DNA from 2 places in the Paenibacillus sp. FSL M8-0228 genome. Region 2 is predicted to be linked to the other one. Evidence: riboswitches for the same ligand, from Rfam matches in the RefSeq annotation. Region 2 holds a riboswitch; the other holds the start of a gene.

What was found. A riboswitch is a leader RNA that binds a small molecule or an ion and turns the genes downstream of it on or off. The one in region 2 is predicted to bind cyclic di-AMP.
Region 1: it holds a riboswitch for cyclic di-AMP, as region 2 does, so the genes downstream of both, MKY98_RS20940 (TrkH family potassium uptake protein) here and MKY98_RS06805 (hypothetical protein) in region 2, are expected to answer to the same signal.

What each region holds. Positions count from the first base shown of each region.
Region 1 covers NZ_JBBOXA010000001.1:4,634,158-4,638,371, reverse strand. Annotated here, with positions in the region: gene MKY98_RS20945 (CPBP family intramembrane glutamic endopeptidase) at 1-1,071, opposite strand, end outside; cyclic di-AMP (ydaO/yuaA leader) riboswitch at 1,333-1,486, shown strand; gene MKY98_RS20940 (TrkH family potassium uptake protein) at 1,900-3,240, shown strand; gene MKY98_RS20935 (potassium channel family protein) at 3,259-3,936, shown strand; gene MKY98_RS20930 (LysR family transcriptional regulator) at 3,942-4,214, opposite strand, start outside.
Region 2 covers NZ_JBBOXA010000001.1:1,484,549-1,488,762, forward strand. Annotated here, with positions in the region: gene MKY98_RS06785 (helix-turn-helix domain-containing protein) at 1-211, shown strand, start outside; gene MKY98_RS06790 (hypothetical protein) at 337-558, opposite strand; tRNA gene MKY98_RS06795 (tRNA-Leu) at 901-983, shown strand; gene MKY98_RS06800 (glutathione peroxidase) at 1,128-1,613, opposite strand; cyclic di-AMP (ydaO/yuaA leader) riboswitch at 2,080-2,252, shown strand; gene MKY98_RS06805 (hypothetical protein) at 2,368-2,763, shown strand; gene MKY98_RS27040 (potassium-transporting ATPase subunit F) at 2,947-3,024, shown strand; gene kdpA (potassium-transporting ATPase subunit KdpA) at 3,174-4,214, shown strand, end outside.

The DNA.
Region 1 (4,214 bases), 3.1 Mb from region 2:
TCCAACCTGACGCATAAGTCCGTCACCGCCGACCAAGGAGAAGTAGAGCGCTACAGCCATGACGAAGGTAACACCAATCTGGAAAACCATAAGAAATAGAAGCATGCCCTTACCGCCTGCTTCTGCTTGCAATAAAGGCAGCATGTTCATGGTCCCAGCTATACTAGCAATAAAGTATATAACGGATAGAACAATGCCGCGTACAAATGAAGTATGTCGTCGGGTGAGTGACGCATACACAATGGCAAGTACACCCAGCACAAAGCTAAATAGGGCATAACCCGCATAGGTCATCCAATTCGCCCAAAATGTTTGCTTTTCGATATAATCGGTATAGGATGACGGGGCCGAAAAGCTTTGAGTGAAGGAGCGAACATCACCGTCTTCAAAAGTAAAAGCCAGTGTAAGTACCGAGGCGCCAATTTTTTTATCGTCTACGGTATACTTTAATCCGCCTTCTTGTTCAGTGGTCGCGAGCTTCAAGTCCGACGGCTTAAAGCCAAAGCGCTTCACCCATACAGCGGCCGCCTGCTCCTTGGCTTCAAGCGTCATGCCGTCCTCAGCCACACGTACAAGCCTGTTACGTGCTTGTTCATCCGTAGAAATATCAGCCTGCGTGTAATTGGTGCTGGAGGTGATCCGTTTAAAACTAACGACCTTCCCAGTGGATAAATCTACATGAATTTGCAGCTTGCTCTTCGCTGAGGATTCAGGCAGATCGACCCGAAAGGTTTCGTAAGGGTAATTTTTCTTCCATGTACGGTCGTACTGTTGAAGCAGTTTTTCTCTAGATAAATAACCGTACAAATCTGTTTCGGCCTGATAGGTCACCAGAGGCTCCTCTGGCTGTGATTCAGTATATCCCAGCTCGGAGCGGGCGAAGTCCAATGCGTGTATGACCGCTTCTTGTTTGCTGATGACCTTTGCATTCATTACTGATTCTGGACTCGGATTGCTAAGCGAGGGAATAAGCAATTGAAAGATAAAAAAGCAAATCAGGCCAATCCCGCCCAGCAAGCCTAATTTTTTGAAGTTGGCCGTGAGCACGACCGGTTTCCCGATAGGATTCATGAGTTTCCTCCTTAATCTGTAAATAAGAACATCCATTAAAGATATCATACTGCACAGGTTCCCGCCAACAGACCAGCGATATTCATGAAAATAGAGTGAAAGCACTTTAAAGTTCCAATAAAATAAGATAAGCTGCGATTAAACGATGCCCATTCGCAAAATAAAGCCAATTTCACGTTTTTTCGACGAAATCGGTTTTGTGATCTGGATATAGAAGGATTATAATCTTGAGGCAATGCCTATAAAATACATAGGTAATGATATACAGTTGAGCCGAATTTCTATGGGAAAACGGGGGAACCATGTTACTGGGGTGAATTTTACAGCCGATCACTGGTGGATCGGAAGTGTAAATAGGGCATACTGTGCTGCCCGAATCCATCAGCTAACCTCGTAGGCTATGAGCAGGAACCAAGTCAGGCACTCGGTTTTCCGGTGTCTTTTTTTGTGCGTATAAAAGTGTTTGGATTGGTTAGATAGACCGCTGCGGGTGCAGATTATTCTTCCGATTGCTGTTATCCCCGGATTTTTTGATTGTATACCCCCTTTAATGGTTAAAATCCGGAGATAAAGGCAAACGCTTCGCTTCTTCAGAACAATTCTGCCCCCTTCGCTACTGCCCGCCAATAGCACAGGGGGCCGAGTAGTGCTTGACATGCATTCTTCCTGTATTCAGGGAATGCTAATTATAGTTAACTAAGGTTTGGAAAAATCAAAAAATTCAGGGGCAACGACGATCGGAAGATCAAATGGAACGCGTAGCGAGCTTACACCGTATTAAATCACTGTTTTTATAGTTTTAAGGATTAGGAGAGAAGTGATGAATAGATGAATCCCAATGCAAGCTGGCTCCGGCTTTCTCCACCGCAGATATTCGTTGCGGGCTTTGCCATTATCATTCTAATAGGTAGTTTATTGTTAATGCTGCCGATCTCCAATACAACAGGAAAGCCACTTGCGTTTATAGACGCTTTGTTTACTGCCGCTTCCGCGACCTGTGTTACAGGGCTTGTCGTAAAGGATACGGGGACCTTTTTTACAACCTTTGGTCAAGTTGTTATCGTGGCGCTCATTCAGATCGGCGGCCTAGGCTTTATGACCATGGCTACCTTGATTGCACTGGTGTTCAAGCGTCGGATTTCCCTGCGGGAGCGTCTCATTTTGCAGGAAGCGATGAATCAGACTTCTGTAGAGGGAATTGTCGGGTTAATCCGTAAGGTATTACTGTACTCACTGGTTATTGAAGGCGTATGCGCTACGATATTCTCGGTTCGCTGGTCCTTTGATATGCCCGTAGGCAGGGCGATTTATTTTGGAATCTGGCATGCCATCTCCATGTTTAACAATGCTGGTTTTGATTTATTCGGTGAATTTCGCAGCTTGACAGGTTATGTATATGATCCGATTGTTAATTTTACAGCCATGTTTTTGATTATTTCAGGCGGCATTGGTTTTGTAGTGATGTCAGACCTGGCAGAATATCGCAAGCGCAAGAGACTGTCCTTGCATACCAAGGTGGTACTCAGCATGACGGGCGCTATGATTGTAGTCGGCACGCTCGTGATTTTTGTATTTGAGTTTACGAATCCGAAGACTCTCGGCTCGCTTGATTGGGGTGGTAAGCTATTGGGATCTTTATTCCAGTCCGTTACTCCCCGTACCGCAGGTGCCAATACCTTGGACATTGCAGGCTTGCGGCAGGCTACGCAGTTTTTTATCATCATACTCATGTTTATCGGGGCTTCTCCTGGCTCTACTGGAGGCGGGATTAAGACCACAACATTCGCCCTGCTCATTGGAGCGGTGATTTCGATGCTGCGGGGGCGGGAAGATATTGTACTGTTCAAGTACCGACTTGCGCAGGGACGAATTTACAAGGCTTTGACCATTACACTGCTGGGGTTGCTGTTCGTGATCGGGGTGACGATGATTTTGTCGGCAACCGAAGATCATCATTTTCTGATGATCTTGTTCGAGACGGTATCTGCGTTTGGTACGGTGGGGCTGTCGATGGGGCTTACACCTGATTTGACAGTCATAGGCAAGCTGGTGATTACCCTGACGATGTTTGCAGGTAGACTGGGGCCACTCACGCTAGCTTATGCACTGGGGCCGAAAAAGGGTAAAGAATTATATCGTCATCCGGAAGGTAAAATGATTATAGGATAAGGGAGTTTTCGAGTAGATATGAAGACGCAGCAGTTTGTAGTTATTGGCTTGGGGCGGTTTGGCTCAAGCCTGGCTTTGCAATTGGTGGATATGGGGTGCGAGGTGCTAGGCATTGACCGGAATGAGGATGTTGTGGACAGTATGAGTGAGATGTTGACACATACTGTCGTGGCGGACGCTACCGATGAAGACTCGTTGCGATCACTGGGCATCCGTAATTTCGATTGTGGCATTGTTGCTATTGGTGATGACATTCAGGTAAGCATCCTCACCGCCATTTTGCTGAAGGAGCTGGGTGTGAAAAAAGTCGTAGCCAAAGCCATATCTGTGCTGCACGGGCGTGCGTTAGAAAAGCTCGGTGTGGACCGGATTATTTATCCAGAACGGGATATGGGTATCCGGGTGGCTCACCAGCTAGTCACGCCTAATTTGCTCGATTATTTGGAGTTGTCTAAGGAATATAGTATTGTGGAACTCAATGTACCTGCATGTCTGAATGGCAAAACGCTAGCAGAGCTAAATGCCCGTACCCGCTTTGGTTGTAGCGTCGTGGCGCTTCATACGGCGAATGGTATCCTGATCGCACCGACGGCTATGGATCGATTAAAAGCCGACGATATTATGGTCATCATCGGCTCGAATGATAATATCGGCCGCTTTGAGGATGAGGTTGTTAATGTTAATGAAGAGGGCTAAACCCTTTACACCATACGGTAGCCTGCAAACGACGCACGTGTCTCGCTAATCCAGCGTCGTGCTGTCGGACCGAGATCGGTCGTCTCCGAGTAAATGAGGGAGGTCGTTCGGCGTGTCTCCTTCAAATCGGGCAAGTACAGTGCAGTGAGTCCATTATCCCGTAATAGTTCGCTGCGCAAATAGGATTTGGGTAGCAAGGCAGAAGCCTTACAGGTTGGAAGCAGGCGTACAATTGCCTCGAAGGAGTCGATTTCCATGCGGATATCCGGCATGATGCC
Region 2 (4,214 bases):
TGTATCGCTCGATTGGTTAATGAAAGGGATTAAGCCGGGAGAAGGCGTACTTCAGGAGCAGAAGGCTGCTTATTTTTTTGGAGTGATGGGGCCACTGAATTGCCAGGCAGAAGATCTTGAGACGGAAGAACAGAATTTTATTTTAGAATATGTTGAATTTGCGAAATATCGTAAGCAAAAAAGTGAGAAGGATAAAACAAAGCCGGAATGATTTTTTTGGCTAAAGATTGTCTGGGTTGAAAACCCGTAAACGAACTGGAGGGGTTCGCTTTACGGGTTTATTTGGTTTCTTGGTGATATGGAATGACCTGTATGTAACTGGAATGCTTGTTGGATTTAGAGTGGCGATGCCTCCTTATAATCGTTATCGTCGATGTTCAGAATTGCAGCAACTTGTTTTCTGTACCTTTGTGCTTTGCGGGTGCCGTGAATCAGATTGGACAAGCGTGAAGGCGGAATATTGTGTGTCTCACAAAATGTTTTCTGATCCAGTCGAAGTTCGACAAGCCGTTGTTTGATGGCCCACCCGAAGGAGGTGACAGGCATTTTGTTGTTCAAAAGAAATCGCCCCTTACGGATTCTTACGGAATAATTGGTGTGTTATAATAATCATCAGTAAACATGTTAGAATTAACCATCTGAAACTATGATACACTTTTATACGTGTTTTTACAATCGTAAATACGTTATTTCGTCAAATTAATTACTTAGTTAAGTGCTAGGTGGTTCTGATAATCCGTAAGGGGGCAACATTAATGCATAGTTCAGCAAGCGGTTATCTTTATGCAGGACGGTATTATTATCGCTCATATATGTAAGTTAAAATAATTATAATATTTTTGTTTACAAATAGTTGATGAGAGAGTATAATAAATCTGTTGCCTCAATACATTATGATTTGCGGTCGTGGTGGAATGGCAGACACGCTATCTTGAGGGGGTAGTGGGCGTACGCCCGTGGAGGTTCGAGTCCTCTCGACCGCATTATATGCAAGACCTAGTTAAAAAAGCATCCTGACACGGTTTACGTGAAAGGGTGCTTTTTTTGTTAAGCATTTTCGTTATATTCTTTAGCCACGGAAGCCACGGTTGCAACAGGTCGTTTATTAACTGTGATAATGAAGAATGTCAGTTTTGCTGCAAAAGCTTCTCTATATCTCCCGCCAGTTTATCTGGAGTGGTTTGCGGTGCATAGCGCTTAAACACGTTACCTTCTCTTGTAATTAAGAATTTAGTAAAATTCCATTTGATCGCTTTGGACCCTAATACCCCCGGAGCTGTTTGGGTCAGGTAGCGAAATAAGGGGTGTGCTTGATCGCCATTGACATCTGTCTTGGCGAACATCGGAAAGGTGACACCATAATTGATCTGGCAAAACTCGGAGATCTCCTCACTGGAACCTGGCTCTTGTTTGGCAAACTGGTTGCTGGGAAATCCCAAAATTTCGAGCCCCTGTTCATGATACTGGTCATATAGCTCTTGTAGCGCTTTGTATTGGGGGGTTAACCCACATTTGCTGGCAGTGTTCACGATAAGCAGAACGTTCCCTTCAAATGTGGATAACGGAATTTGTTTCCCTTGCAGGGTTTGCGCATCATATTCATAAACGGTCATAGCATCTCTCCTCATTCAATATTCAGCAATTAAATTTTAGACAATTTAAAGAAGGGTTGCAAGCCTGGAAAAGCTGTATAAAGCCTTCAGGCGCTGTAAAATCGTATTTTGCTCAAAACAGTAAATCGCACCGCAAATGGAGCGAATTAAGTTGTTTCTTCTTATAAAAGCGGGTTAAATCGGTGTTTAGCTGGTACATATAGCGTATTTTCTTCTCTTTTTACAAAAAAAGGCCAATAACGCTTTACCCTACGCCAATATTGACATGCTTGTCATTTTCAAAAAGGGATGAAAAACAGAGATTAAAGGAGATGTGAGAAGCATAGTTGCATTGTAAGCGTTATTATTAATCTTCTATGCTCTAAAGCCCGATTTATAACCCTGCAGTTGAGCTTTACAGTCTTCCATGCGCGGGTGTATGATTCAAGACGTAATTTCAAATTAACTTGAATGAAGCAACAACGAAATGTCTATAGCGCTGAATTTTGCAGTTGCAAAAGCGGGGGAACCAATCGAGACTGTACGGCTTCGGAAGCCGTGTGTCTCATGGGGTGAATTTTCCGGTCAAGTGCCAGAAATAGGGCGACTCTCACGTCCGAATCCGACAGCTAACCTCGTAAGCGTACAGGGAGAGGCAACAAACCGCCGTGTGCAGCCATGGTTTATTTTATCATGGATATGTCAGAAGCCGGAGGAAAGCCTTTTTCCTTCGGCTTCTTTTTGTTGTCTTTTTATACCGGGAGAGGAGCTACTGATGGAAGGTCGGTTAATTATTGTCACTGCACCGAATGAAGCGGGCAGAAGTTTTGTGAAATTGCTTATTTTCAAAAAATTGGCGTTTGCAGTTCTCACGAATAGCGCCCAGGAGGAACGACAGCTCAAAAAAATGGGTGTGGAGCACATTGTCCGCATCAATACCATGCAAGCGGGAAAATGGAATTTTCCAAAAAAAGAAATTGGTAGTGTGTATTTGTTCGAGAACAGCTTGAATCTGACTTGCCGTTTCCTGCAAATATGTCGACCACTAACATCGGAATCGATCTATGTTATTACACACGGCTGTAATCCACAAGGAATTTATCGGGGATTGGGAGCGGACCATGTGATCTACACATTGAACGGAGAGGTGGGTTTTCTGCTGAACGGATAAGCACTTATGACATAGTTGTTTTATGATTTTATGATGGAATAAGAATGGCGATCTGAGGATCGATACGGAGGGTATAAACATGATGGATATATACATGCTGCTCGTCATGGCTGTGAGTTATGGAGTGATACTGCTGTTTGTACGCTGGTGTGATGCGCAGACCTCTAAAGGAGGACGAAGAGGATGATCGTTATACTCGGGCTTACGGCTATTGTGTTTATGTATTTAATCTACGCACTCCTGAACCCTGAAAAGTTCTAGTCACTTGTAGGGATAGAGCGGGCGGGAACAACAGATCTGAGCATTAAAGCATCATTGGTAGCAGGTTTTCGCAAACGTGTGCACTTCATAGATGGTCTAATCGGGTCTGTTGTTCCAAACGCAGGAGCATTTTGAAGGAGGAATAGAGGATGGAGCTGCTTCAAATTGGAATTGTGATCGTTATATTGCTGCTCTTGGTAAAGCCAATGGGTACATATATGTATCATGTATTCTCGAATGAACCGAATCGAACGGATCGGATTTTTGGCAGAACAGAAAAGCTGATTTATAAGGTAGTAGGCTTGAAGAAAGTGGAGAGCATGCGTTGGACTACGTATGTTATGAGTTTCATTGCTACGAACGTCGTGCTTGTGGCAATCAGCTACTTGCTGTTGCGTTTACAGGGAATGCTTCCCGGTAATCCGGCTGGAAACAGTAATATGGAAGCATCACTAGCTTTTAATACGGTAATCAGCTTTATGACGAATACGAATCTCCAACATTATAGCGGAGAAAGCGGGCTTACGTATCTGACACAGATGGCGTTCGTCACGATGATGATGTTCACTTCGGCTGCTTCCGGTTTTTCGGTTGCTGCGGCTTTTATGAGAGGATTGACGCGGCGCGGTGAAGGGATGGGCAATTTCTTTCAAGATTTTATTAAAGCTATTATAAGGATTTTCCTGCCACTGGCCTTTGTGCTTACGCTGGTGCTGGTGGGATTGAAGATACCACAGACGCTACAGCCTACGGCGGATCTTACGACGCTGAGCGGAACACAACAGCAAATTTCTATGGGACCCATTGCTTCTCTGGAGTCCATCAAGCATTTGGGGACGAACGGGGGCGGTTATGCGGGAGCTAACTCTGCGCATCCTTTTGAAAATCCAAGTCCTTGGACGAACGTGCTGGAAATTTTGGCAATGTGGGTAATGCCGGCTTCGTTGCCGTATACCTTTGGATTGTTTGCCCGTAATCGTAAGCAGGGCTGGATTATTTTTAGCTCCATGATGGTATTGTTTCTAATTTTTCTATCCATTACGTATGTGTCTGAGAAGACAGGTAATCCGTTAATCCAGACACTGGGTGTGGATGCTTCTCAGGGAAGCATGGAAGGGAAAGAGGTTCGTTTCGGTATTGGACAATCGGCTTTATTCACTGCGGTCACAACAGCGGCAACGACAGGTTCG